2 regions of the Stenotrophomonas sp. FW305-3-2-15-E-LB1 genome follow, and region 2 is predicted to be linked to the other one. Evidence: predicted binding sites of a transcription regulator. Region 2 holds the regulator's gene; the other holds the start of a gene.
What was found. The regulator FliA, encoded in region 2, starts transcription of late flagellar genes. The targets are predictions, from matches to a motif close to TAAAGTTTNNCNNNCNNNGGCCGATAA.

Region 1: the regulator FliA is predicted to act here: its motif matches at 8,695-8,721, upstream of AC3WL7_RS19350 (methyl-accepting chemotaxis protein).

What each region holds. Positions count from the first base shown of each region.
Region 1 covers NZ_JBYSZR010000036.1:37,019-48,753, reverse strand. Annotated here, with positions in the region: gene AC3WL7_RS19390 (efflux RND transporter permease subunit) at 220-3,438, shown strand; gene AC3WL7_RS19385 (efflux RND transporter periplasmic adaptor subunit) at 3,431-4,594, shown strand; gene AC3WL7_RS19380 (efflux transporter outer membrane subunit) at 4,581-5,975, shown strand; gene AC3WL7_RS19375 (hypothetical protein) at 6,051-6,278, shown strand; gene AC3WL7_RS19370 (hypothetical protein) at 6,340-6,711, shown strand; gene AC3WL7_RS19365 (DUF5694 domain-containing protein) at 6,714-7,802, opposite strand; gene AC3WL7_RS19360 (hypothetical protein) at 7,969-8,244, shown strand; gene AC3WL7_RS19355 (GNAT family N-acetyltransferase) at 8,260-8,670, shown strand; gene AC3WL7_RS19350 (methyl-accepting chemotaxis protein) at 8,942-10,780, shown strand; tRNA gene AC3WL7_RS19345 (tRNA-Leu) at 10,845-10,930, opposite strand; gene AC3WL7_RS19340 (response regulator) at 11,069-11,449, shown strand; gene AC3WL7_RS19335 (SOS response-associated peptidase family protein) at 11,465-11,735, opposite strand, start outside.
Region 2 covers NZ_JBYSZR010000002.1:57,272-69,006, forward strand. Annotated here, with positions in the region: gene AC3WL7_RS01945 (chemotaxis protein CheW) at 1-173, opposite strand, end outside; gene AC3WL7_RS01950 (ParA family protein) at 170-952, opposite strand; gene motD (flagellar motor protein MotD) at 957-1,967, opposite strand; gene AC3WL7_RS01960 (flagellar motor protein) at 1,969-2,709, opposite strand; gene AC3WL7_RS01965 (chemotaxis protein CheA) at 2,857-4,692, opposite strand; gene AC3WL7_RS01970 (protein phosphatase CheZ) at 4,695-5,300, opposite strand; gene cheY (chemotaxis response regulator CheY) at 5,300-5,692, opposite strand; gene AC3WL7_RS01980 (RNA polymerase sigma factor FliA) at 5,750-6,493, opposite strand; gene AC3WL7_RS01985 (MinD/ParA family ATP-binding protein) at 6,490-7,377, opposite strand; gene flhF (flagellar biosynthesis GTPase FlhF) at 7,364-9,058, opposite strand; gene flhA (flagellar biosynthesis protein FlhA) at 9,204-11,264, opposite strand; gene flhB (flagellar biosynthesis protein FlhB) at 11,306-11,735, opposite strand, start outside.

The DNA of each region.
Region 1 (11,735 bases), on a different contig from region 2:
GCGTCCCCGCACACCCACAGTGCCCCGCCATCCCACGGAATGCCGCTCTGGCTTTTGCAGTTGACGTTGCATTAAGCAGGTGCAGGGCGCAGCCCTGCCGAACCCCACCCCTTTCATGAAAGATGTTTCATCCACGGCACAGCTTTGTTTTAACTGCCAGCGCCGATACTTTCCGGCCTGCGCTGCCCACGGTGGGCACACGCACTGCTGGAGAGCTGCATGCTCGGCTTGGTCAGGACCGCGCTCAACAAGCCTTACACCTTCGTGGTGATGGCCATTTTCATCTGCATCGTCGGTCCGCTCAGCGCCCTGCGTACGCCCACCGACGTGTTCCCCGACATCGGCATCCCCGTCATCGCCGTCGTCTGGCAGTACACCGGCCTGTCCCCCGATGCCATGTCCGGCCGCGTCATCTCGCCCTACGAGCGCGCGCTCAGCACCACTGTCAACGACATCGAACACATCGAATCGCAGTCGCTGGCCGGCATGGGCGTGGTCAAGGTGTTCTTCCAGCCCGGCGTGGACATCCGTACCGCCAACGCGCAGATCACCGCCATCTCGCAGACCATCGTCAAGCAGATGCCGGCCGGCATGACCCCGCCGCTGATCCTCAACTACAGCGCTTCCACCGTGCCGGTGCTGCAGATGGCGTTCTCCAGCCCGACCTTGGGCGAATCGCAGATCCGCGACCTGGCGCAGAACACCGTGCGCCCACCGCTCACCTCCATTCCCGGCCTGGCCATCCCCGCACCCTACGGCGGCAAGCAACGGCAGATCACCCTCGACCTCGATCCGCAGGCGCTGGCCGCCAAGGGCCTGTCCGCGCAGGACGTCGGCAACGCGCTGGCCGCGCAGAACCAGATCACCCCGGTGGGCACGGCCAAGCTCGGCGGCAACGAGTTCACCGTGCTGCTCAACAACAGCCCCAGCGACATCGAAGCGCTCAACGATCTGCCGATCCGCACGGTCAATGGCGCGGTGGTCACCATCGGCCAGGTCGCCCACGTGCGCGATGGCTCGCCGCCACAGACCAACATCGTGCGCGTCAACGGCGGCCACTCGGTGCTGATGGCCGCGCTGAAGAATGGCGATGCCTCCACGCTCACCCTGGTCAGCCGCATCCGCGCCATGCTGCCGCAGATCGGCGAAACCCTGCCGCCATCGCTGAAGATCTCGCTGCTCGGCGATGCGTCCACCTTCGTGCGTGAATCGATCAGCAGCGTCGCCCGCGAAGGCATCATCGCCGCGCTGCTGACCAGCGTGATGATCCTGGTCTTCCTCGGCAGCTGGCGCTCGACGGTGATCATTGCAGCGTCGATTCCGCTGGCGGTGCTCTCGGCCATCGCGCTGCTGTCGGCGGCCGGGCAGACCCTCAACGTGATGACCCTGGGCGGCCTGGCGCTGGCCGTGGGCATCCTGGTGGACGATGCCACGGTGACCATCGAGAACGTCAACTGGCACCTGGAGCAGGGCAAGGGCGTGCGCGAGGCCATCCTCGATGGCGCCGCACAGATCGTCGGCCCCGCGTTCGTCTCGCTGCTGTGCATCTGCATCGTGTTCGTGCCGATGTTCCTGCTCGATGGCATCGCCGGCTACCTGTTCCGCCCGATGGCGCTGGCGGTCATCTTCGCCATGGGCAGTTCGTTCGTGCTGTCGCGCACGCTGGTGCCGACCATGGCGCTGTACCTGCTGCGCCCGCACCGGGTCGAGCATGGCGTGGGCCACCATCCCGAAGATGCCTTCCTCAACCATCACGAGGGCGATCATCCGCAGCACCGCCGTGCGCGCCTGGCCGCCACGCTGGTGCGCTGGCAGCAGCGTTTCGAAGCCGGTTTCTCGGCCGTGCGTGACCGCTACCACGCGCTGCTGGGCCTGGCCCTGGGCAACCGCCGGCCGTTCCTGATCGGCTTCATGGCCTGCGTGCTGGTGTCCTTCGCGCTGCTGCCGACCCTGGGCCAGGATTTCTTCCCGGCCACCGAGGCCAGTGCGCTGTCGCTGCATGTGCGCCTGCCGCTGGGCACCCGCATCGAGGAAACCGCTGCTGCCTTCGACCGCATTGAAGCGCGCATCCGCCAGGAAGTCCCGCCGGCCGAGATCGATGCCATCGTCGACAACCTGGGCCTGCCGATGACCGGCATCAACATGGCCTACAGCGCCAGCGGCACCATCGGCCCGCAGGACGGTGACATCCAGGTTTCGCTGAAGCCCGGACACGGTGATGCGGCCGGGTACGAGCGTCGCCTGCGCGAAGTGCTGCCCGCCGCCTTCCCGGGTACCAGCTTCGCCTTCCTGCCGGCCGATACCAGCAGCCAGATCCTCAACTTCGGGTCGCCGGCGCCGATGGACGTGCGCATTGCCGGGCCCAATGCGGCCGGCAACCGCGCCTATGCGCAGGAACTGATCCGCCGCCTGCGCCACGTGCCCGGCCTGGTCGATCTGCGCCTGCAGCAGCCCGATGGCTACCCGACCCTGAAGGTGGACGTGGACCGCCTGCGCGCCAACGGCCTGGGCATCACCGAGCGCGACGTCACCAACAGCATGGTCGCCTCGCTGGCCGGCAGTGGCCAGGTGGCGCCGACGTTCTGGCTGAGCCCGAAGAACGGCATCTCCTATGGCGTGGTGGCCGCCACCCCGCAGTACCGCATGGACAGCCTGGCCGCCTTGAGCGCGTTGCCGGTCACCGGCAGCAGCGGCGTGCCGCAGGTGCTGGGCGGCCTGGCCGAGATCCAGCGCGGGTCCAGTTCGGCGGTGGTGACCCACTACAACGTGCAGCCCACCCTGGACGTGTACGCCAGCGTGCAGGGGCGTGATCTGGGCGCGGTGGCCGCCGATGTGCAGACGGTCATCGATGGCATGGCCAGCCAGCGCCCGCGCGGCACCGAGGTCGGCCTGCACGGCCAGATCGATGCGCTGCATGTGGCCTTTACCGGCCTCGGCTACGGCCTGCTGGCCGCCATCGTGCTGATCTATCTGCTGATCGTCATCAACTTCCAGTCGTGGACCGATCCGTTCGTCATCATCACCGCGCTGCCCGCCGGCCTCGCCGGTGTGGTCTGGATGCTGTTCCTCACTCACACATCGTTGTCGGTGCCCGCGCTGACCGGGGCCATCCTGTGCATGGGCGTGGCCACGGCCAATTCGATCCTGGTGGTCAGTTTCTGCCGCGAGCGCCTGGCCGAACACGGCGATGCCGCCAAGGCCGCGCTGGAAGCCGGATTCACCCGTTTCCGACCGGTCTGCATGACCGCGCTGGCGATGATCCTGGGCATGCTGCCGACCGCACTGTCCACCGAGCAGAACGCGCCGCTGGGCCGCGCGGTCATCGGCGGCCTGCTGCTGGCGACCTGCGCCACCCTGTTGTTCGTGCCGGTGGTGTTTGCCCTGGCCCACTCGCGTAAGCCCCGCACCGTCCCCGCCGGAGAGCCCCTGCATGTCTGATGCTTCGCTGCCGCAGCGTTCGCTGCGCCGCCCCCTCATCCTGGGTGCCGCCATCGCGGTGGTCGTGGTTGCCGCCGGCCTGGGCCTGCGCGCGCAGCAGGCGCACGCCGTGGTGGAATGGACCGAGCGCCAGGCGGTGCCGACCGTGCAGGTCGTCACGGCCGGTGCACAGGCGGCGGCGGGCACGATGACCCTGCCGGCGCACCTGACCGCCTGGACCGAAGCGCCCATCCACGCGCGCGTCGGTGGCTACCTCAAATCGTGGACTGCCGACATCGGCCAGTCGGTCAAGGCGGGCCAGGTGCTGGCGGTGATCGACAGCCCGGAACTGGACCAGCAGATCGCCCAGGCCCATGCGCACCTGCTGCAGGCGCAGGCCGATGCCGCGCTGGCCAAGGTCAGTGCCGAGCGCTGGCAGGGCATGCTGGGCAGCCATTCGGTGTCGCGCCAGGAAGCCGATGAGAAGCAGGCCAATGCGCTGGCGGCGCAGGCCAGCGTGGAAGCGGCGCAGGCCGACTATGCGCGGCTGCAGGAGCTGGGGCGCTACCGCACGCTGCGCGCACCGTTCGATGGCACCGTGACCTCGCGGCAGACCGACGTCGGCCAGCTGATCCGCGCCGATGACAGCGGCCGCGAACTGTTCAACATTGCCGACACGCGCCGCCTGCGCCTGATGGTGCCGGTGCCGCAGAGCAGCGCGGGCAGCATCACGCCGGGGCTGCAGGCCAGCCTGCAGGTGCCGGGCCAGTCCGGCCGCCACTTCACCGCCACGCTGCAGGGTGACTCCAGTGCGATCGACCGCAGTTCGGGCACGCTGCTGGCGCAGTTCGTGGTCGACAATGCCGACGGCGCGCTGCTGCCGGGCAGCTACGCCGAAGTGACCCTGCCGCAGCAGGGCGGCGGCGATGGCGTGAGCGTGCCGTCCGAGGTGCTGATCTTCCGCGCCAAGGGCACCCAGGTGGCGGTGGTCGATGGCAAGGACATCGTCCACCTGCGCGACATCCATATCGCCAGCGACCTGGGCAGCACGCTGCGGGTGGACCGTGGGCTGAACGCGGGCGACCGGGTCATTCCCAATCCGCCGGATGCCCTGCGCGAAGGCGACCATGTGCGCGTGGTCGCCGGTGAGCAGGAGCCTGCACATGCGCGTGGTTGAACGTCGGCTGGTGCTGGTGCTGGGCGCGGTGCTGCTCGGCGGGTGTTCGCTCGCGCCGACTTACCAGGTGCCTGCCGTGGCGATGCCGGCCGGCTATGAAGGCAGTGGCACACCCGCGGCCGCCTCGCCGTTGCCGGCTGCGTGGTGGCAGGCCTTCCAGGATCCGCAGCTGGACCACCTGCAGCAGCAGCTGGTCGAGGCCAGCCCGACGCTGGCGCTGGCCGTGGCCCATTACGATGCCGCGCGTGCCGCAGCCGGTGAAGTGGCGTCGGCCCGCGCGCCGCAGGTCGGTTTCAGTGGTGGCCCGATGCGCCAGCGCCAGTCCGATGACAAGCCGCTGCGCAGTGCCACCCAGCCTGCGATCTACGACAGCAACAGCGCGGCGTTCTCGCTGTCCTTCGACCTGGACCTGTGGGGACGCCTGCGCAACGCCGCTGCTGCGGCAGGGGCGCGTGCCGAGGCCAGTGGCGATGACCTGGCGGCAGCGCGGCTGAGCCTGTCGCAGCAGCTGGCCGGGCTGTACCTGCAGCTGCGCGGCGCCGAGGCGCAGCAGGTGATCCTGCGCGACAGCATCGACGACTACCGGCAGGCGCTGGCCCTGACCGAAGACCGGTTCCGCGGCGAGATCGCCTCGGAACTGGACGTGGCCCGCGCGCGCCACCAGCTGGCCAGCGCACAGGCCGACCTGGACGGACTGGATGCACGCCACGCGCTGCTGCGCCATGCCATCGCCGAACTGGTGGGGGCCCCGGCCAGTGGCTTCGTGCTGGCCGATGGCAATCTGCCGGCGCTGCCGCAGGTTCCCGCGGACCTGCCCAGCAAGCTGTTGCAGCAGCGTCCGGACATCGCCGCAGCCGAGCGGCGGGTGTTTGCCGCCAACGCCGGCATCGGGGTGGCGCGTGCCGCCTGGTTCCCGCAGCTCAGCCTGACCGGGCTGCTGGGCGGGCAGACCTCGGGCGGCGCGTCGGTGCTGGACGTGGGCAACCGCTACTGGGCGCTGGGCCCGCTGGCGGCGCTGCCGGTGTTCGATGGCGGCCGCCGCAGGGCTGCGAAGGCGCAGGCCTACGCCGAGTTCGATGCGGCCTCGGCGCAGTACCGGGCCACGGTGCTGGCGGCGATCCGCCAGGTCGAGGACCAGCTGACCCTGCTGCGCCAGCTGGACGCGCAGCGCGGGCACGAGGACGACGCCGTGCAGGCCGCGCGGCGCGCAGAACAGATCGCACGCGACCGCTACGCCGGCGGCGCGGTGAGCTATCTGGATGTAGTGAGTGCGCAGACCGATGCGCGGCAGGCGCAGCTCGGCCTGCAGGACATCCAGAGCCGGCAGCTGCAGGCCAGCGCAGCGCTGATGGCAGCCCTCGGCGGCGGCTGGGCGCGCTGAGTCCGGCCACGGTCTCAACCTGTGAGAGGGCGGGGCGGAACAATCGCCCCATCGCCACCTCAGCAGGGAAGTGCCATGAGCCGTTGGAACACCCACATCGTCGGCGCCTACGCGCCCGCCAGCATCGGCTGGCTGCTGGCCCTGGCCGGCGGCCTGCGCCTGGAACAGCTGCGCGCGGACCCGCTGGCGCAGTCACTGGTGCCGGTGCTGCAATGGGGCGTGGCCAGCGCACTGCTGGCTACCCTGGCCTGCATCATCGGCGCCAGCGCGGTGCTGTGGCGCAATGGGCGGCGGACACGCTGACCACGCATCTGTAGAGTCGAGCCATGCTCGACTGCTTCTTCTACGAATGACGAGGTCACCGATGTTTGCCTGGGACGAAACCGCGTTTCTTGAATTGTTCGGCGTCGCACCGCGGGTGGGCACGTCCGAGGGTATCGACGTGGAGGTCGCGCATGCACAGGGCAGCGTGAAGCTGCAGCTTGGCTTCAATGCGCTCACCGGTGATGCACGCGTACAGGTGTTTGCGGCGGGACAGGGCGAGCCGGTGTTTGACGGCTGCCTCGCATCCAGCCCGGGCGCGCGGGTGGTCCGCAATGCAGGGGCCGAGTTCGTCGAAATCGGTGGGGCCGGCAGCTGGCCGCATGCGCGCGGCTACGACATGCAGCAGCCCTTGGAGCATGGGCTGCGCGTGTTCGTCTCGCCCGCGTTGATGGTCAAGACGTTCGGCCCGTAGCGTCAGCGTAGCAGCGGCGCCACATCCACCAGCCGCACATCGTGCATCTGGTCCAGGTAGGCCTCGTAGTACCACTTGTGTGACGAACCCACGATGGCCAGCATGCGCGTGCCCGGATGCTGGCCGAGCACGTCGCGGATGTTGGCGACCATGCGCAGGTTGCGGGTTTCCCAATAGCCCACGTAGTTGCGGCCGAAGCCCTCCGGCGACGGTTCGACCAGGGCAGCGCCGAAGTCGCTGTCGTAGACGTTCTGCGCGGTCTGCGGGGAATTCTCGTGGCGGTAGAGGGCCAGCACGCCGCCTGGCTGGGCCACGTTGTCATCGAAGGGAGCAGAGGCCGCGCGGCGGGCTTTGCTGGCGGGGTTGTCCCACGCGCCGCGGATGGCCTTTGCATAGGCCTTCTGCAGTTCCTTCGGGGTTTCCGTATCGGCGGTGTGGTCATCCACCGACCACAGGCGTTCCAGCCCCAGCCGCGCGGCCAGCTCGGCGGCGACCAGGTTCACCTCGTCCTTGCGCAGCACGCGTGCATCCAGGAAGGCGACCAGTTCCGGGGTCAGGCTGTCGGCCGCGCGGCGCTCACTGTTGGGCAGGCGCAGCCATTGCACGATGGCCGAACCGCGTTCGCCGGCGGCCAAGGCCACCGCCGCCAGCCGGCGCCGCTGGGCCGGCGTGGCGTCCTTCGGCCAGGTCGCCAGCATCCGCTCCATTTCCGCATTGGCTTGCGGCACATCCAGCCCGGTGGCGGCCTGTGCCGGTGCGGTGTCGACGCAGTAGGTGCTCACGCTGTCGGCGTAGCGGGTCGGGCTGCGGCGCATGAAATCGCATTGCAGGCCCGATACGTTCTCCACTGCGATGGCCGTGGGCTGCCATGCCTGCAGGCGCGACAGCAGCGGCTCCAGCATCGCCGGCTGGAAGGAATCGGGCAGGGTGGAGAGATGCGGGCTGCCCAGAACGAGGACGTCATTCACGCGGCCGGCAGGCGGTCCCTTGTGCTCGCCCGGGTGGAAGGCGGGGCGATAGGGCGCATCAGCGGCGCCGGCGGCGGCACTGCACAGGCTCAACAACAAGACACACGCGCGACGTTTGAACATGGGCTTCTCCCTGCAATGGATGCATCCGTGATGCAGGTGATGCTGCACGCAGCGACGCGCGATGTAATGGGTCGTTGGTCATTGCAACCTTCCCGGCGCAGCGCGCATCGCTGTAACGGCGGTGGTGGTCCACAATGGCTGCTGCACCCTGCAAACGAACACCGACATGGACGCTGCACTCCCCATCGTGACGATCGCTGCACTGCTCGGTGCGATCATCGGCTTCGTCGGACCGCTCGGCTGGCGCTGGCAGCTGCTGCGGCTGTCGCCGGCGCTGCTGATGCCGGTGGCACTGCATGTCCTGCAGCACACGTCGTGGATCTTCGGTGGCGGCGGTGGCTGGGTGACGGCGGCGCTGCTTGTGTGGGTGGGCAGTCTCGGCTACCTGCCGGCCGTGCTGGCCATTGCCGTGCTGCGCTGGATGATGTGGCGTCAACGCTGACCGCGGAGGAACACGATGCTGGTAAGAGTCGGCAGTCTGGACGAAGCCCTGCAGGTGCTGCAGGGCGTAGGCGAGCTGGGCCAGGAACGCACCCATGCCACCTATGCGCAACGCCTGGCCGGGCGCCGCCACCTGGTGCTGGTGGCCGAGCAGGGCGGTGAACTGGTCGGCTTCAAGGTGGGTTACGCGCTCGATCGCAGGCGCTTCTACAGCTGGGTCGGCGGCATCCATCCGGCCCATCGCCGCCAGGGCATCGCCCAGGCGCTGCTGGAAACCCAGCAGCGCTGGGCAGCCGCGCAGGGTTACGGCTGCATCGAAGTGAAGACCTCGCAGGCCTTCCCGCAGATGGTGGCCCTGCTGGAGCGCAATGGCTACCAGGCCCAGGGCGAGGCCGGGGGCAAGCTGCTGTACCGCCGGGCGTTGTGAAGGCGCGGGCCGTGCAGATCGCCCTAAAGGTGGCGTCCGGCCCGCCGATAACCTGACTGGATCCCGCTCCTGCCTTTCGCTGCTGGACTCCAGGCTGCCCCCGACGGGCGGCCCGTGCTGTGTGTACCGCCTTCCGCAGTCCGCAGTCCAGCTTTACGCGCAAGACGAACAAGGACGCTTCCCCCCGCGCGTCTGCAAGTCCAGGCAATTGATGGCCCCGCCGGGCATCCGCCCGCCGGATTGCATTTCATTGGACTCCGAGGAACCCACGATGCTGATGCCAGGCTTCACGGCGGGTGAGCAGACGCCGGCCGATTCCCATTCCCGTTATTCACCCTGGCGCCTGCTGCTGGGCGCGCTGGGTGCGCAGCGCACCACCACTGATGTGTCCGCGCAGGACCGCCGGCAGGATGAGCTGGCCGCACAGGTGGCTGCCCTGCACCGCGTGCAGGCGGTCATCGAGTTCGCCCTGGATGGCACCATCCTGCAGGCCAACGACAACTTCCTGCAGGCGGTGGGCTACCGCCTTGATGAGATCCAGGGCCAGCACCATTCCCTGTTCGTCGACCCCGAGCATGCCCGCAGCGCCGAGTACCGCGAGTTCTGGGCGCGACTGGCGCGCGGCGAGTTCGACGCCGGCCAGTACCGGCGCTTCGGCAAGGGCGGGCGCGAGATCTGGATCCAGGCTTCGTACAATCCGGTGCTGGATCGCCAGGGCCGGCCGTACAAGGTGGTGAAGTTCGCCACGGACATCACCGCGCAGAAGCTGCAGGCCGCCGATTCGGCAGGCCAGCTGGCGGCCATCGACAAGTCGCAGGCGGTCATCGAGTTCAGCCTGGACGGACGCATCCTGTCCGCCAATGCCAACTTCCTCGCTGCCACCGGCTACACGCTGGAGGAAGTGCGCGGCCGGCACCATTCCCTGTTCGTCGAACCCGACCAGCGCGAGAGTGCCGAATACCGCCAGTTCTGGGAAAAACTGGGCCGGGGCGAGTATGACGCGGGCCAGTACCGGCGGCTGGGCAAGGACGGGCGCGAGGTGTGGATCCAGGCGTCCTACAACCCCATCCTCGATATGAACGGTCGCCCGTTCAAGGTCGTGAAGTACGCCACCGACATCACCGCGCAGGTGCACGAAAACCAGGCCACCCAGCGCGCCGTGGCGCAGACCCGCGAAGTGGTGGCGGCCGCAAAGCAGGGTGACCTGACCCACCACGTGGACATGACCGACAAGCGTGGCCCGATCGCCGATCTCTGCGAGGGCGTCAACGCGCTGGTGGAGGCCATGGCCGGCATCCTCGGCCAGATCAAGTTCGCCGCCGACACCATTGCGGTGGGCGCGAGCGAGATCGCGCAGGGCAACAACGATCTGTCCCAGCGCACCGAGCAGCAGGCCGCCTCGCTGGAGGAAACGGCAGTGTCGATGAAGGGCCTGGCCGAAACCGTGCAGCGCACAGCCACCCATGCACGCCAGGCCAGTGAACTGGCCGGTGGCGCGGCCGAAGTGGCAGCGCGCGGCGGCACCGTGGTCCATGAAGTGGTCTCGACCATGGCGGTGATCAACACGTCCTCGCGGCGCATCGTCGACATCATCGGGGTGATCGACGGCATTGCCTTCCAGACCAACATCCTGGCCTTGAATGCCGCCGTGGAAGCCGCGCGCGCGGGGCAGCATGGCCGCGGCTTCGCCGTGGTGGCCACCGAAATCCGCGAGCTGTCGCAGCGTTCGGCCAGTGCGGCCAAGGAGATCAAGCAGCTCATCGACGCATCGGTGGCCAACGTCGGCGCCGGCACCGCGCAGGTGGAAAGCGCGGGACGCACCATGGATGAGATCGTGCGCGATGTGCGCCGGGTCAGCGAACTGATGACCCAGATCAGCACGGCGGCACAGCAGCAGAGCGACGACATCCAGCAGATGAACCAGGCCGTCGACCTGATCGACCAGGGCACGCAGCAGAACGCAGCGCTGGTGGAGGAGGCTTCGGCGGCGGCGCGCAGCATGGAGGAACAGTCCGCGCAGCTGCTGCAGACCGTGGCCGGGTTCCGGGTGGATGCGGGGCAGGGCGGTGCAGGCGTGCAGCGGACGCCGATGCTGCGCGTCGTGACCTGACGCCGGGGCGGAACCGCCTGCAGAAACGCCAAAGGCCAGGTCGATGACCTGGCCTTTTGTTCGATGGTGCCGGTGAAAGGACTCGAACCTTCATGGGGTCACCCCCGGCTGATTTTGAGTCAGCTGCGTATACCATTCCGCCACACCGGCAGCAGCGGGCTAGTGTAACCGAGCCCGGCGGACCTTCATAGAGGCGCCTCCATACAGGGCCGGAAGCCCGTTGTTTTGTCGGTAATGGCTGGGCGATGGCTATACTGGATCCGGTTGACAGGCGCCGGAGGGAGGCCCATGACTGCGTTGCAAGGCCTGCGGGTGCTGGTGGTCGAGAACGATGAGATGAGTGCCGCCCTACTGCAGATGCAGCTGGTGCAGGCGGGCGCCGTGGTGGTCGGTCTGGCCGAGACGGTTGCCCAGTCTTTGCGCCTGCTGCAGGACACCTCGCCGGACGTGGCCCTGCTGGATTACCGGCTGGCCCGCAACGAGACCAGTGAACCGGTGGCTGCTGCCCTGGCCGCACGCGGCGTGCCCTTCGTTCTGGCCACCGGCATGACCGCCGATCAGTTGCCTGCGTCGATGCGCGGCGGCGTGCTGCTGGTCAAGCCCTACCTGTCGGCGGATCTGTCGCGGGCACTGGTGCGCGCGGTCGGCCGTTCCAGCGCCAGGGCCTGACCGCCGGGCTCAGGCTCAGGCCGCCTCTTCGTAGACGTAACGCAGATCCTCGCGGTCATCGAGGATGGCGTACTGCGTGGCCAGCTGGTCCGGATCGGGGTTGAGCCAGGCATCGAGGTGTTCCGGCCGGATCGGCACCACGCCGCGGTCATGACCGGCGGCAGCCACGTCGGCCGGCGGTGCGTCGGTGATCGCGGCGAAGGACAACAGCCGGCCTTCCGGGCCTTCCCACTCGGCCCACAGGCAGGCCAGCAGCAGATCACGCGGCGGGTCGGGGCGGAATTCC
Region 2 (11,735 bases):
ACGGATGCGGCAACGGTGGTGTCGCCGGTTTCGTAAACGACTTCGGCCGGCAGGTCGTCCCACGTCGGCTCGCGCTCGGGCGCGGCGGCGACCGGGGGTGGCGGTGCGGCCAGGGCGATGGCTTCGCCCAGCAGCTCGTCCAGGTAGTCGTCCAGCACGCCGGGGGTGTTCATGCCGCCTGCTCCAGTGCACGCGCGTCTTCGCCGAGGATCCAGTTCAGAGCGCGGCGATAGGCGGCCAGGCCGCGGCCCGGGTAGTCCTCGCCCACGCTGGGCAGGGTCAGGCCGGCGGCGTTGCTGATGCGGGTGTCGATCGGGATCGCGTCTTCCCACACGCGGGCGCCGTGGCGGTCCTGCATGGTGCGCAGCGATTCGTTGCCGGCGCGGGTGCGGCGGTCGAACAGGGTCGGCAGGATCGAGATCGGCAGCGGACGGCGGCGCGAGCGCTCGACCATCTCGCCAGTGCGGACCATGCCGTCCAGTCCGTGCAGGGCCAGCGGCTCGGCCTGGGTGGGAATGATCAGGCGGTCGGCCGCAGCCAGTGCGTTGATCATCAGCAGGCCCAGGGTGGGCGCGCAGTCCAGCAGGATGTAGTCATGCTGGCCCTGGTGGCGGGCAAGTGCGTTCTGCAGGGCCAGGCCCAGGCCGGGCTGGTTGGCGCTGCGCCGTTCCAGCGTGGCCAGCGAAGCCTGCGCGCACACGTAGTCCAGGCCGCCGATGCTGCTGGGGTGGCTCAGTGCGGACAGCTCGGCCGGCGGTGCGCCGAACAGTTCCAGCACGCCGACTGGCGCCGGTTCCACCGGCACGCCGAAGGCGCGGGTAAGCGAGGCGTGCGGATCCAGGTCGATCAACAGCACGCGGTGGCCCTGTGCGGCCAGGCCGCGACCGAGGGCGAGGGTGGTGGTGGTCTTGCCGACTCCACCCTTCTGGTTGGCGACTGCCCAGATGCGCATCGGGTTACTCCTTCATTGCCGGGGGAACGGCGGCGCCGACGCGGCTGCCAGCCGGCACCGGCGGCAACTGCACCGGTGCGTTGGGGGAAACGGGGGTGCTGCGCGGTGCAGCGGCGGCCGTGTCGGTGGCCGCGCTGCCACCGGCGGCGGCGTTCAGGCGTTCGCCCAGCGGGTCGACCGCATGGCTGGTGTCGGCCAGGATGATGACCATCACCCGCCGGTTGCGGTTGCGGCCCTGCGCGCTGTCATTCTCTTCGCGCGGGCGGAACTGGCCGTAGCCGACCATGGCCAGCCGCGAGGGCTGCACGCCCTGGTCGGCGAACAGATGCACCACGCTGGCGGCGCGGCCGGCTGACAGTTCCCAGTTGGAGGGGAAGGTGGCGGTGGCGATCGGTACGTTGTCGGTGTGGCCTTCCACGCGCACGCTGTTGGGGACGTCGCGCAGCACGTCGGCCAGGCTGGCCAGGGTCTGCCGCGCATGCACGTCCAGCGCGGCCGATCCGGTCGGGAACAGGATGTCGCTGTTGATCTCCACTTCGATCCACAGCTCGGTGCGGCGCACGCTGATCATGCCGCGGTCGATCAGCGGCGACAGCGCGGCGGTCAGGCGGTCGGCGATGCTGCTGAGCTGGCGCTCGGCGCGGGCGATCTGGTCCTGGTTGTGCACCGACACCGGCATGCGCATCTGCGAGGCCATCGCCGGCAGCAGGGTGGGGTCGTGGGTGGGCGCCGGTGCGGACGGGCCGATCCGGGTGCCCGACTTGATGACCGAGGGGCTGTCCCAGCCGCCGCCCTGCACCTGCTTGTTGCCCACCTGCACCGGATTGATGGTGCGCGGTGCGCCACCGAAAGCATCGGTCAGGGCGTCGGCCATGATCCGGTACTTGCCCTCGTTGACCGAGGAAATGGCATACATGACCACGAAGAAGGCGAGCAGCAACGTCATCAGGTCGGCATAGGGAATGGCCCATGCCTCGTGGTTGGCGTGCTCTTCGTGGTGCTTGCGGCGGGCCATGTCAGTGCAGGAAGCCGGTGAGGTTGGTTTCGATGTTGCGCGGGTTTTCGCCCTGGGCGATCGAGATCAGACCTTCGATGACCATTTCGCGGTCGCGGGTGTTGTGCGCGATCACGCCCTTCAGCTTGGCGGCGATGGGCAGGAACAGCAGGTTGGCCGAGGCGATACCGTAGATGGTGGCGGTGAACGCGGCGGCGATGCCGTGGCCCAGCTTGCTGGGGTCGGCCAGGTTCTTCATCACCGCGATCAGGCCCAGCACGGCACCGATGATGCCCAGGGTGGGGGCGTAGATGCCCATGGCCTCGAAGACCTTGGCGCCGGCCTGGTCCTGGTGTTCCTGGCTGCTCAGTTCGATTTCCAGCATGTGCCGGATCGATTCGGGCTCCACGCCATCGACCAGCAGCTGCAGGCCCTTGCGCAGGAACGGGTCGCGCTGCGCTTCCACCTGCGATTCCAGGCCCAGCAGGCCCTGGCGGCGGGCGATGTTGCTCCACTCGACGATCTGCTTGATCAGTTCGTGGCGGTCGCTGTGCGGCGGGCGCACGACCCAGCGCACGATCTTGAAGGCGTGCTTGAACACCGCCGGGGCGGTGTGCAGCAGGATCGATGCCACGGTGCCGACGATGACGATCACGAAGGCGGCAGGCGACCACAGCGAAGCCAGGCCGGCGCCCTTCAGGATGCTGCCGCCGACCAGCGAGGCCAGGGCGAGAAAGAGTCCAATGAGGCTGAGTCTATCCATGGGTCCGGTATCGGCTTGTGTGAATGGGACTTGAGACACCGGTAGATCGTGTACAGACGGTAGTCACAGTTTTTGGGTCGCCGGGCATGGCCCGGCGCTACCGCGCAGGGCCATCTCGGGTAGCGCCAGGCCATGCCCGGCGGGGGTTCAGCGCAGGCCGTCCACGTCCAGGATCAGGGCCATGCGACCGTCGCCGATCAAGGTTGCACCGGCGTAGCCGCGCAGGCCACGCAGCGCCTTGGGCAGCGGCTTGATGACCACTTCCTCGCGGCCGCGCACCTGGTCCACGACCAGGCCGAAGCGCGCTTCACCGGCCTGCAGCACCACGATGGTCAGCAGGGGGGACGCTGCAGGCGTCACATCCAGCCACTGGCGCAGATCGACCAGCGGCAGGGTGTGCGAGCGGCGGTCCAGCACGGCGCGGCCATCGAACCAGCCCAGCGAGGTGCGCGGGGCGTGCAGCACCTCCATCACGCGCGCCAGCGGCAGCGCATAGACGTCTTCGCCGGCCTGCACCAGCAGCGTCGGCAGGATGGCCAGGGTGAGCGGCACGCGGATCAGGAAGCGGCTGCCACGGCCCAGTTCCGACTGGATCTGGATCTGGCCACTCAGCTCGCGGATGCGCGACTGCACCACGTCCATGCCCACGCCGCGGCCGGAAATATCGGTGACCTGCTGCTTGGTCGAGAAGCCGGGCAGGAACACCAGGTGCAGGCACTCCTCGCTGCTGAGGCGGGCGGCGGCTTCCGGGTCGATCAGGCCCTTCTCGCGGGCCTTGGCGCGCAGCTTTTCCGGGTCGATGCCGGCGCCGTCGTCCTGCACTTCGATGCTGACGTAGTCGCCTTCCTGCTGCGCCGACAGGCGCACGTGGCCCATCCGCGGCTTGCCCTGCGCTTCGCGCAGGTCCGGCATTTCCACGCCGTGGTCGATGGCGTTGCGCACCAGGTGCACCAGCGGATCGGCCAGCGCTTCGACCAGGTTGCGGTCCAGCTCGGTCTCGGCGCCGATCAACTCCAGGTCCACTTCCTTCTGCAGCGAGCGGGCGACGTCGCGGGCCACCTTCGGGAAGCGCGAGAACACCTTGCCGACCGGCTGCATGCGGGTGCGCATGACCGCCGACTGCAGGCGGGCGGTGGCGATGTCCAGCGTCGACACCGCGCGATCCAGCTCTTCGTCGCGCAGGCGGGTGCGCAGGGTCTTCAGCCGGTTCCGTGACAGCACCAGTTCGCCGATCAGGTTGACGATCGCATCCAGGCGCTTGGTGTCCACGCGCACGGTGTGTTCGGCTTCGGCCACCGGCTTGTTCGCGGCCGGCTTGGCGGCCGCGCGCGGGGCGGGTGCCGGGGCCGGTGCGGCGGCCACCGGTGCGGCGGCCACGGGCTTGGCGCCCGGGACGGCGCCACCATGCAGCTGGTCGAGCAGGGCTTCGAACTCGTCTTCGCTGATCAGGCCATCATCGGCCTTCTTCGGCGGCGCGACGGCAGTCGGTGCGCTGCCGCCATGCAGCTGGTCGAGCAGGGCCTCGAACTCATCGTCGGTGATCAGGTCGCTGCCGGCAGCGGCCGGGGTGGCGGCTGCGGCGGCGCTCGATGCGGGGCCCGCTCCGCCATGCACGTCGAACTGGGCGATCAGTTCCGGCGGGGCGTACCCGGGTTCAGTGCCGGCGGACACCGCATCGAGCATCGACTGCAGGTAATCCAGCGACTGCTGGGCGGCATCGAAATGATGGGCCTGCAGCACGGCCTGGCCGGCACGCGCCGCGCCCAGCGCTTCTTCGGCGGCATGGCACAGCTCGACCATGGCGGTGATGCCGAGGAAGCCGGCGCCGCCCTTCAGCGTGTGGTAGCCGCGGAAGACCGCGTTGAGCTGGTCGTTGTCCTTCGGTGCCTGTTCCAGCGACACCAGCTGTTCGCCCAGGCGATCCAGGATTTCCTGCGCCTCGATGATGAAATCGGCAGTGATGTCGTCGGCAACAGCGCTCATGCTTACAGCCCCAGGTCCGACAACAGGTCGTCGGCGTCGTTCTGCGAGACCGCGTGGCGGTCCAGTCCCTTCAGTGCCGGCCCGGCCAGTTCCGGGTCGGTGCGATGCTGTTCCGGCGGCAGGCCGAGCGCGCCAAAGCCTTCGTGCACGCGGCGGACGATGCCCACCACGCGACGGATGATCTGACCGGTCAGGTCCTGGTAGCTCTGGGTCAGGGCGATCTCGGTCAGGTTGTGGCGGATGCGCTCCAGCTGCGCGTCCTGGCCCGGCTGCAGGCCATCGGCACGCAGCTGTTCGGTCAGGGCGCGGCACTCTTCGGCCAGGTCCAGGGTGCGGTGGGTGGCCTGTTCGGTCATCGCCACCACGTGGTCCAGGCGTGCGCAGGCATCGTCCAGCTCGCCGGCCTCGTCGGGCACGGTCGGCAGCTCGCCCAGGGCCTGGCCGAGTTCGCGGGCCAGCCGCGAAAGGCCGCTCATCATCGGCTGGGTGCGCGCGGCCACCAGGCTGTCGATGCGCTGGCGCCAGGCGGCCTCGTCACCGGATTCCAATGCATCCAGGGCTTCCTGCAGGCGCAGGGCAAGGGCGCTTCTGTCGACCTGTGCGTCCATCAGGCGCTCGCCGCCAGGCGTTCGAAGATCTTGCCCAGCTTTTCTTCCAGGGTCTGCGCGGTGAACGGCTTGATGATGTAGCCGTTGACGCCGCTCTGGGCCGCTTCAATGATCTGCTCGCGCTTTGCTTCGGCGGTGACCATCAGCACCGGCAGGGTCTTCAGCTTGGCATCGGCACGGATCGCCTTCAGCAGCTCGATGCCGGTCATCACCGGCATGTTCCAGTCGGTGACCACGAAATCGAACGGCTGGCTCTGCAGCATCGACAGCGCGGCATGCCCGTCCTCGGCTTCGGCGGTGTTGGTGAAGCCCAGATCGCCCAGCAGGTTCTTGACGATGCGACGCATGGTCGAGAAGTCGTCGACGATCAGGATGCGCATGTTCTTGTTCAAAGCAGAGTTCCTTTGTTGTTCACTGCGGGCGGCCGGGGGCAGCCGCCTCGCGCATGTTCATTGTTCGAGGCCGGCGTCGACCGCCTCGAACACCTTGAGCCGGCCGCGCAGGCGCAGCACGGCCTGGCCGTGGATCTGGCAGACCCGCGATTCGCTCACGCCGAGCACCGCGCCGATCTCCTTCAGGTTCAGCTCCTGCTCGTAGTACAGCGAGAGCACCAGCTGTTCGCGCTCGGGCAGGTGGCCGATGGCCTTGCCCAGCTCGCGGCCGAACTCGCCACGCTCCAGCACCTGCTGCGGGGTCGGGCCACCCTGGGCGACCGTATCCAGCTCGCCCTGGTCCTCGATGCGCGACTCCAGGCTCAACACCTGGCCGCGCGAGGCGTCTTCCATCAGGCGCAGGTACTCGGGCAGGGGCATGTCCATCGCCGCGGCCACTTCGGTGGCGCTGGCGGCACGGCCGCTGCTCTGTTCCAGCCGGCGGATGGTGGCGGCCGCGTCGCGGGCACGGCGGTGCACCGAACGCGGCACCCAGTCGCCACGGCGGATCTCGTCGATCATCGAGCCACGGATGCGGATCGAGGCGTAGGTCTCGAACGAGGCGCCCTGGTCGGCGTCGTAGCTTCGCGAGGCTTCGATCAGGCCCATCATGCCGGCCTGGATCAGGTCGTCCACCTCGACGCTGGCCGGCAGGCGCGCCGCCAGGTGGTGGGCGATGCGCCGCACCAGGTCCGAGTGCTGGGCGATGACGTCGGTCGCGCTCGAGCGCTGGACTTCCTTGTACTGGGCTGCACCTTTCATACGGTCACCCCACGCTGCTTGAGGATGCGTTCGAGGAAGAATTCGACGCCACCACGCGGTTCGGTCGGCGCCTGCCAGCGCGCGGTACGGCGGGCGATCTCGGTGATCGCCAGCGCGGCCGGGCTGGACGGGTAGGCCTTGACCACCGGCTGCTGGCGCTGCACCGACAGGCGCAGCCAGTCATCCTGCGGCACGCAGCCGAGGTAGTTCAGCGAGACATCGGCGAGGAACTTCTCGCAGACGCGGGTCAGCTTTTCGTACAGCACGCGGCCTTCGTTGGGATCGCGCACCATGTTGGCTACGACCTGGATGCGGTCCACGCCACGTTCGCGCGACAGCACCTTGATGAGCGCGTAGGCGTCGGTGATCGAGGCCGGCTCATCGCAGACCACCACCACGGTGTCCTGCGCGGCCTGGCAGAAGGTCAGCACGCCGTCGTTGATGCCGGCGGCGGTGTCCACCACCATGATGTCCAGCTCGCGTTCCAGCTCGGAGAACACGTTGACCAGGCCGACATGCTCGGCCGGGGCCAGTTCGGCCATGTGCCGGCGGCCCGACGCGGCCGGGACCACCAGCACGCCGTTGGGGCCCTCGATGATCACGTCTTCCAGGCTGCAGCGGCCGGCCACCAGGTCGGCCAGGGTGAACCTGGGGTTCAGGCCGAGGATGACGTCGATGTTGGCCAGGCCGAGGTCGGCGTCCAGCAGCAGGGTGCGTTTGCCCATGCCGGCCAGCGCCACGGCCAGGTTGGCCGACACGTTGGTCTTGCCCACGCCGCCCTTGCCGCCGGTCACCGCGATGGTGCGGACAGGGCCGAGCGGCTCGCTGCGGGTGGCCGACAGCGGGAAGGTATTGGTCAGCTTGGCGTACTCACGCGACGGCATGGTTCAACTCCGGGTTGCAGGGCATATCGGCCGCTCGGCGCAAATCTTCAAGGCGAAGTACGAGATTGGCTGCACTGGCCCGGTGCAGGTCCTCCGGGACGTCCTGGCCATCGGTCACCCAGGTGATCGGCAGGGCATGGTCGACGGCCACCGACAGGGCGTTGCCGAAGCGGCCGGTCTCGTCCAGCTTGCTCAGCACCAGGCCCTGCAGGTTGGCCGCGCCGAAGCGGCGGACGACCTCGTCCATGTCGCCGAAGCTGGTATTGGCCGGCAGCACCAGCAGGGTGCGCACCTGGCGGGCGGCCCGCAGCCACTGCAGCTGGGCGGCAAGGGCGCGGTCACGCGGGCCCAGGCCGGCGGTGTCGATCAGCACCAGCTTGTAGTCCTGCAGGCGCTCCAGCAGCTGGTCCAGGTCGGTGCCGCTGTTGGCTTCGTGCACCGCGATGCCGAGCTGGCGGCCGTAGCCGTACAGCTGCTCGCGGGCGCCGACGCGCAGGGTGTCGGTGGTCACCAGGGCCACATCGCGCGGGGCGTGCTTCTCGGCGAAGCGCGAGGCCAGCTTGGCGATGGTGGTGGTCTTGCCGGCGCCGGTCGGGCCGACCAGGGCGATCACGCCGCCTTCTTCCAGCGGATCGACCGGGGCGATCGGCAGCTTGCGCGAGATCAGACCCAGCATCAGGCCGCGGCCGCGGTGGGCCTCGGTCTCCAGCGGGATCTGCATGGCCACGTCGCGGGCGAGGCCGGCATCGAAGCCGTACTCGTCCATCAGGTCCAGCGCGGTGGCGCGCACCGCGCTGCCACGCAGGCGCTCGTCGGTGAAGCGGTTCATCTCACGCTCGATGACCTGGCGCATGCCGGCCACTTCCTGGCGAAGCTGGCGGATCTCGCCGTCATCGGCGGCCACCATGGTCAGGGCCGGGGCCGGGGCCAGCTGCGGGGCCGGTGCCGGCGTCGGCGCGGCTTCGGCAAGCGGCGCTGCGTCGTTGGCGGGCGCTGCGGCGGCCGGGGCTTCCACGATGGCAGCGGTGGCAACGGCCGGGGCCATCTCCACCGGCGCTTCCACCGGGGCAGCGGCGACCGCAGGGGCCGGCAGCGGCAGCGGCGGCGGCAGCAGGGCGGCGCTGTCATCTTCCAGTGACGGATCGATCAGGAAGCGGGCGCGGTTGATCGGCGCGGCGGCAACCGCTGCGGCACTGGCCGGCGGCGCGACGATGGCGTCGGCATACGGGGCGAAGATCTGTTCCGGCAGTGCCGATTCGTTGACGCTGGCGCGGGCCAGGGTGGAGGCGAAACCGGTGCTGCCACGGGTCGGCACGATCTCGTCGGCGCTGTCCAGGGTGCGGCCGGTGGCACCGACGGCGGCGCGGGCCAGGGCGGCCACCGCCGAGGTGGTGGCGGCCACCGGCTCGGCGGCCGGGGTCGCGCTGCGGCGGCGGGTCACGGCGGCGATCACGGCATCGGCGGCGCTGCGCGGCCTCGGCGGCGGCGGCGGTGCGATCTCGCGGCGCGAGGCTTCCAGCGCACGCTGCACGGCACTCTCGTCGTAGTGGGCGGCGGCGACGATCTCGATGCCTTCCTCGATCCGGCGGTTGGACAGGATCACGGCGTCGGGGCCATGTTCCTTGCGCACCAGGTTCATGGCCGAGCGCATGTCGGCGGCGACGAATCGTTTGATTTTCATGCTGTGGTCACGGGACGAAGTCGGCGGAGTGGCGGTCGAGGAACGCGGGTGGTCGGTGGTCTGCACGGTTCGGGTTCCCCTTGGAATCTGTCGTGTGGTGCGGTTTGAAAGTGGTGTCTGTTTTCTGGCGCTTGGAAGGCCGGCGTCAGCTGATCGTTCCGACCAGCTTCAGGCGCTTGTCTTCCGGCACCTCGCTGTAGGCCAGGACCGACAGCGACGGAACGCTGTGGCGGACCAGGCGGGCCAGCGCGGCGCGCACCGGGCCCGGTACCAGCACTACTGCCGGCTCGTTTCGCGCTTCCTGCTTGCTGACACATTCGGCCAGGCTCTGGTGCAGTCGCTCTGCGAGTCCGGGTTCCAGCGCGGCGCCGTTGCCCTGCGTGGACTCCTGCAAGACACGTTCCAATTGCGGGTTGAGGGTGAACACCGGCAGCTCCGCCGACATTCCGGCGATCTCCTGCACGATGAAGCGGCCCAGCGCGGTACGCACGGCCGCGGTCAGCGTGGCCGGGTCCTGGCTGATGGGGGCGTGCTCGACCAGGGCTTCGGCGATCTTGCGCAGCTGGCGGATCGGAATGCGCTCGACCAGCAGGTTCTGCAGCACGCGCACCACCGCCGACAGCGGCAGCGCCTTGGGCGTCAGATCTTCGACGAGCTTGGGCGCGCTCTTGCCGAGGTTGGCCAGCAGGTGCTGCACTTCCTCGTGGCCCAGCAGTTCCGGCGCGTGTTCGCGGATCAGGTGGGACAGGTGCGTGGCGACCACGGTGGCCGGGTCGACCACGGTGTAGCCCATGGTCTCGGCCTGGGCGCGCTGGTGCGGCTGGATCCAGGTGGCATCCAGGCCGAACGCGGGGTCCTTGCCGGCGATGCCTTCCAGCGGGCCCAGCGCACTGCCGGGGTCCAGCGCCAGTTCGCGGTCGGGGTGGATGTCGGCGGTGGCCACCGGCACGCCATGCACCAGCACGCGGTAGCCGTTGGCCGGCAGTTCCAGGTTGTCGCGGATATGCACGGAGGGGATCAGGAAGCCCACGTCCTGGGTCAGCTTGCGGCGCACGCCCTTGATGCGCGCCATCAGCTCGCCGCCCTGGTTGGCGTCCACCAACGGGATCAGCCGGTAGCCCACTTCCAGGCCCAGCGGATCGACCGGGCGCAGCTCGTCCCAGCTCAGTTCGGCCGTGGGCGCGGGGCTGGGCTGGCGGCCCAGGGCGGCCAGCGCGGCGGCATCGCCTGACCCGGCGGCATCTTCGGCGGCCGGTGCCTGGCTCTTGCGGTACAGCTTCCAGGCGATGAAGCCGAGGAGGGCGGCCAGCGTCAGGAAAGCGACGTTGGGCATGCCGGGGACCAGGCCGACCAGGCCGAGGATGCCGGCGGTGATCGCCAGTGCGCGGTACTGGCCGAACACCTGGCCGGTCATGGCCTGGGCCATGTCCTGCGAGCGCGAGGCGCGGGTGACCAGCATTGCCACGGCGCTGGAGATCAGCAGGGCCGGCAGCTGCGCCACCAGGCCGTCACCGATGGACAGCAGGGTGTAGGTGGCGGCGGCATCGCCGAACGGCATGCCATGCTGCAGCACGCCCACGGCCAGGCCGCCCAGCATGTTGATGAACAGGATCAGGATGCCGGCGATGGCGTCGCCGCGGATGAACTTGCTGGCACCGTCCATCGCACCGTAGAAGTCGGCTTCCTCGCGGACCTCTTCACGACGGGCCTTGGCTTCTTCACGCGTCAGCAAACCGGCGTTCAGATCGGCGTCGATGGCCATCTGCTTGCCGGGCATGGCGTCAAGGATGAAGCGCGCGGTCACTTCCGAGACGCGCCCGGCGCCCTTGGTGATGACCACGAAGTTGATGATGGTCAGGATGGCGAAGACCACGATGCCCACGGCGTAGTTGCCGCCGATGACGAATTCACCGAAGGCGGCGATGACCTTGCCGGCCGCCTCGTGGCCGTTCTGGCCGTGCAGCAGGATGACGCGGGTGGAGGCCACGTTCAGCGCGAGCCGCAGCATGGTGGTGACCAGCAGCACGATCGGGAAGATGGTGAAGTCCAGCGGGCGCTTCACGTAGACCACCGCCAGCAGCACCATCAGCGAGATGGCGATGTTGAAGGTGAACAGTGCATCGAGCACCGGTGCGGCCAGCGGCACCACGACCATGGCCAGCAGGGCCAGCACGATCAGCGGCGCGCCAAGGCCCTGGCGGATCATCTCCAGGGCGCGGCGGGTGTTGAAGCTGGATGCCTGTGCGCTCACGGGCGGCCTCCCTTGCCGAATTCATCCACATCCACATGCGGGGCGGACGGCATCGGGCCGGTCCGCCAGCTGCGCAGCTGGTAGACGTAGGACAGCACCTGGGCGACGGCGGAGTACAGTCTCACGGGAATTTCCTTTCCGAGTTGCCCCTCCCGATACAAGGCGCGTGCCAAAGGCGGGGCAGAGACAATGGCGACCTTGTTGCCGTCGGCCACTTCACGGATGCGCAGGGCGGTTTCATCCACGCCCAGGGCGACCACGGTGGGGGCGCCCATGCTGCCGCCCTCGTATTTCAGGGCCACCGCGTAGTGGGTGGGGTTGACCACCACCACGTCGGCGGTGGGCACCGCTTCCATCATCCGGCGGTTGGCCAGCTGCTGCTGCATGTGGCGGATGCGGCCCTTCACCTCGGGGCTGCCTTCGCTT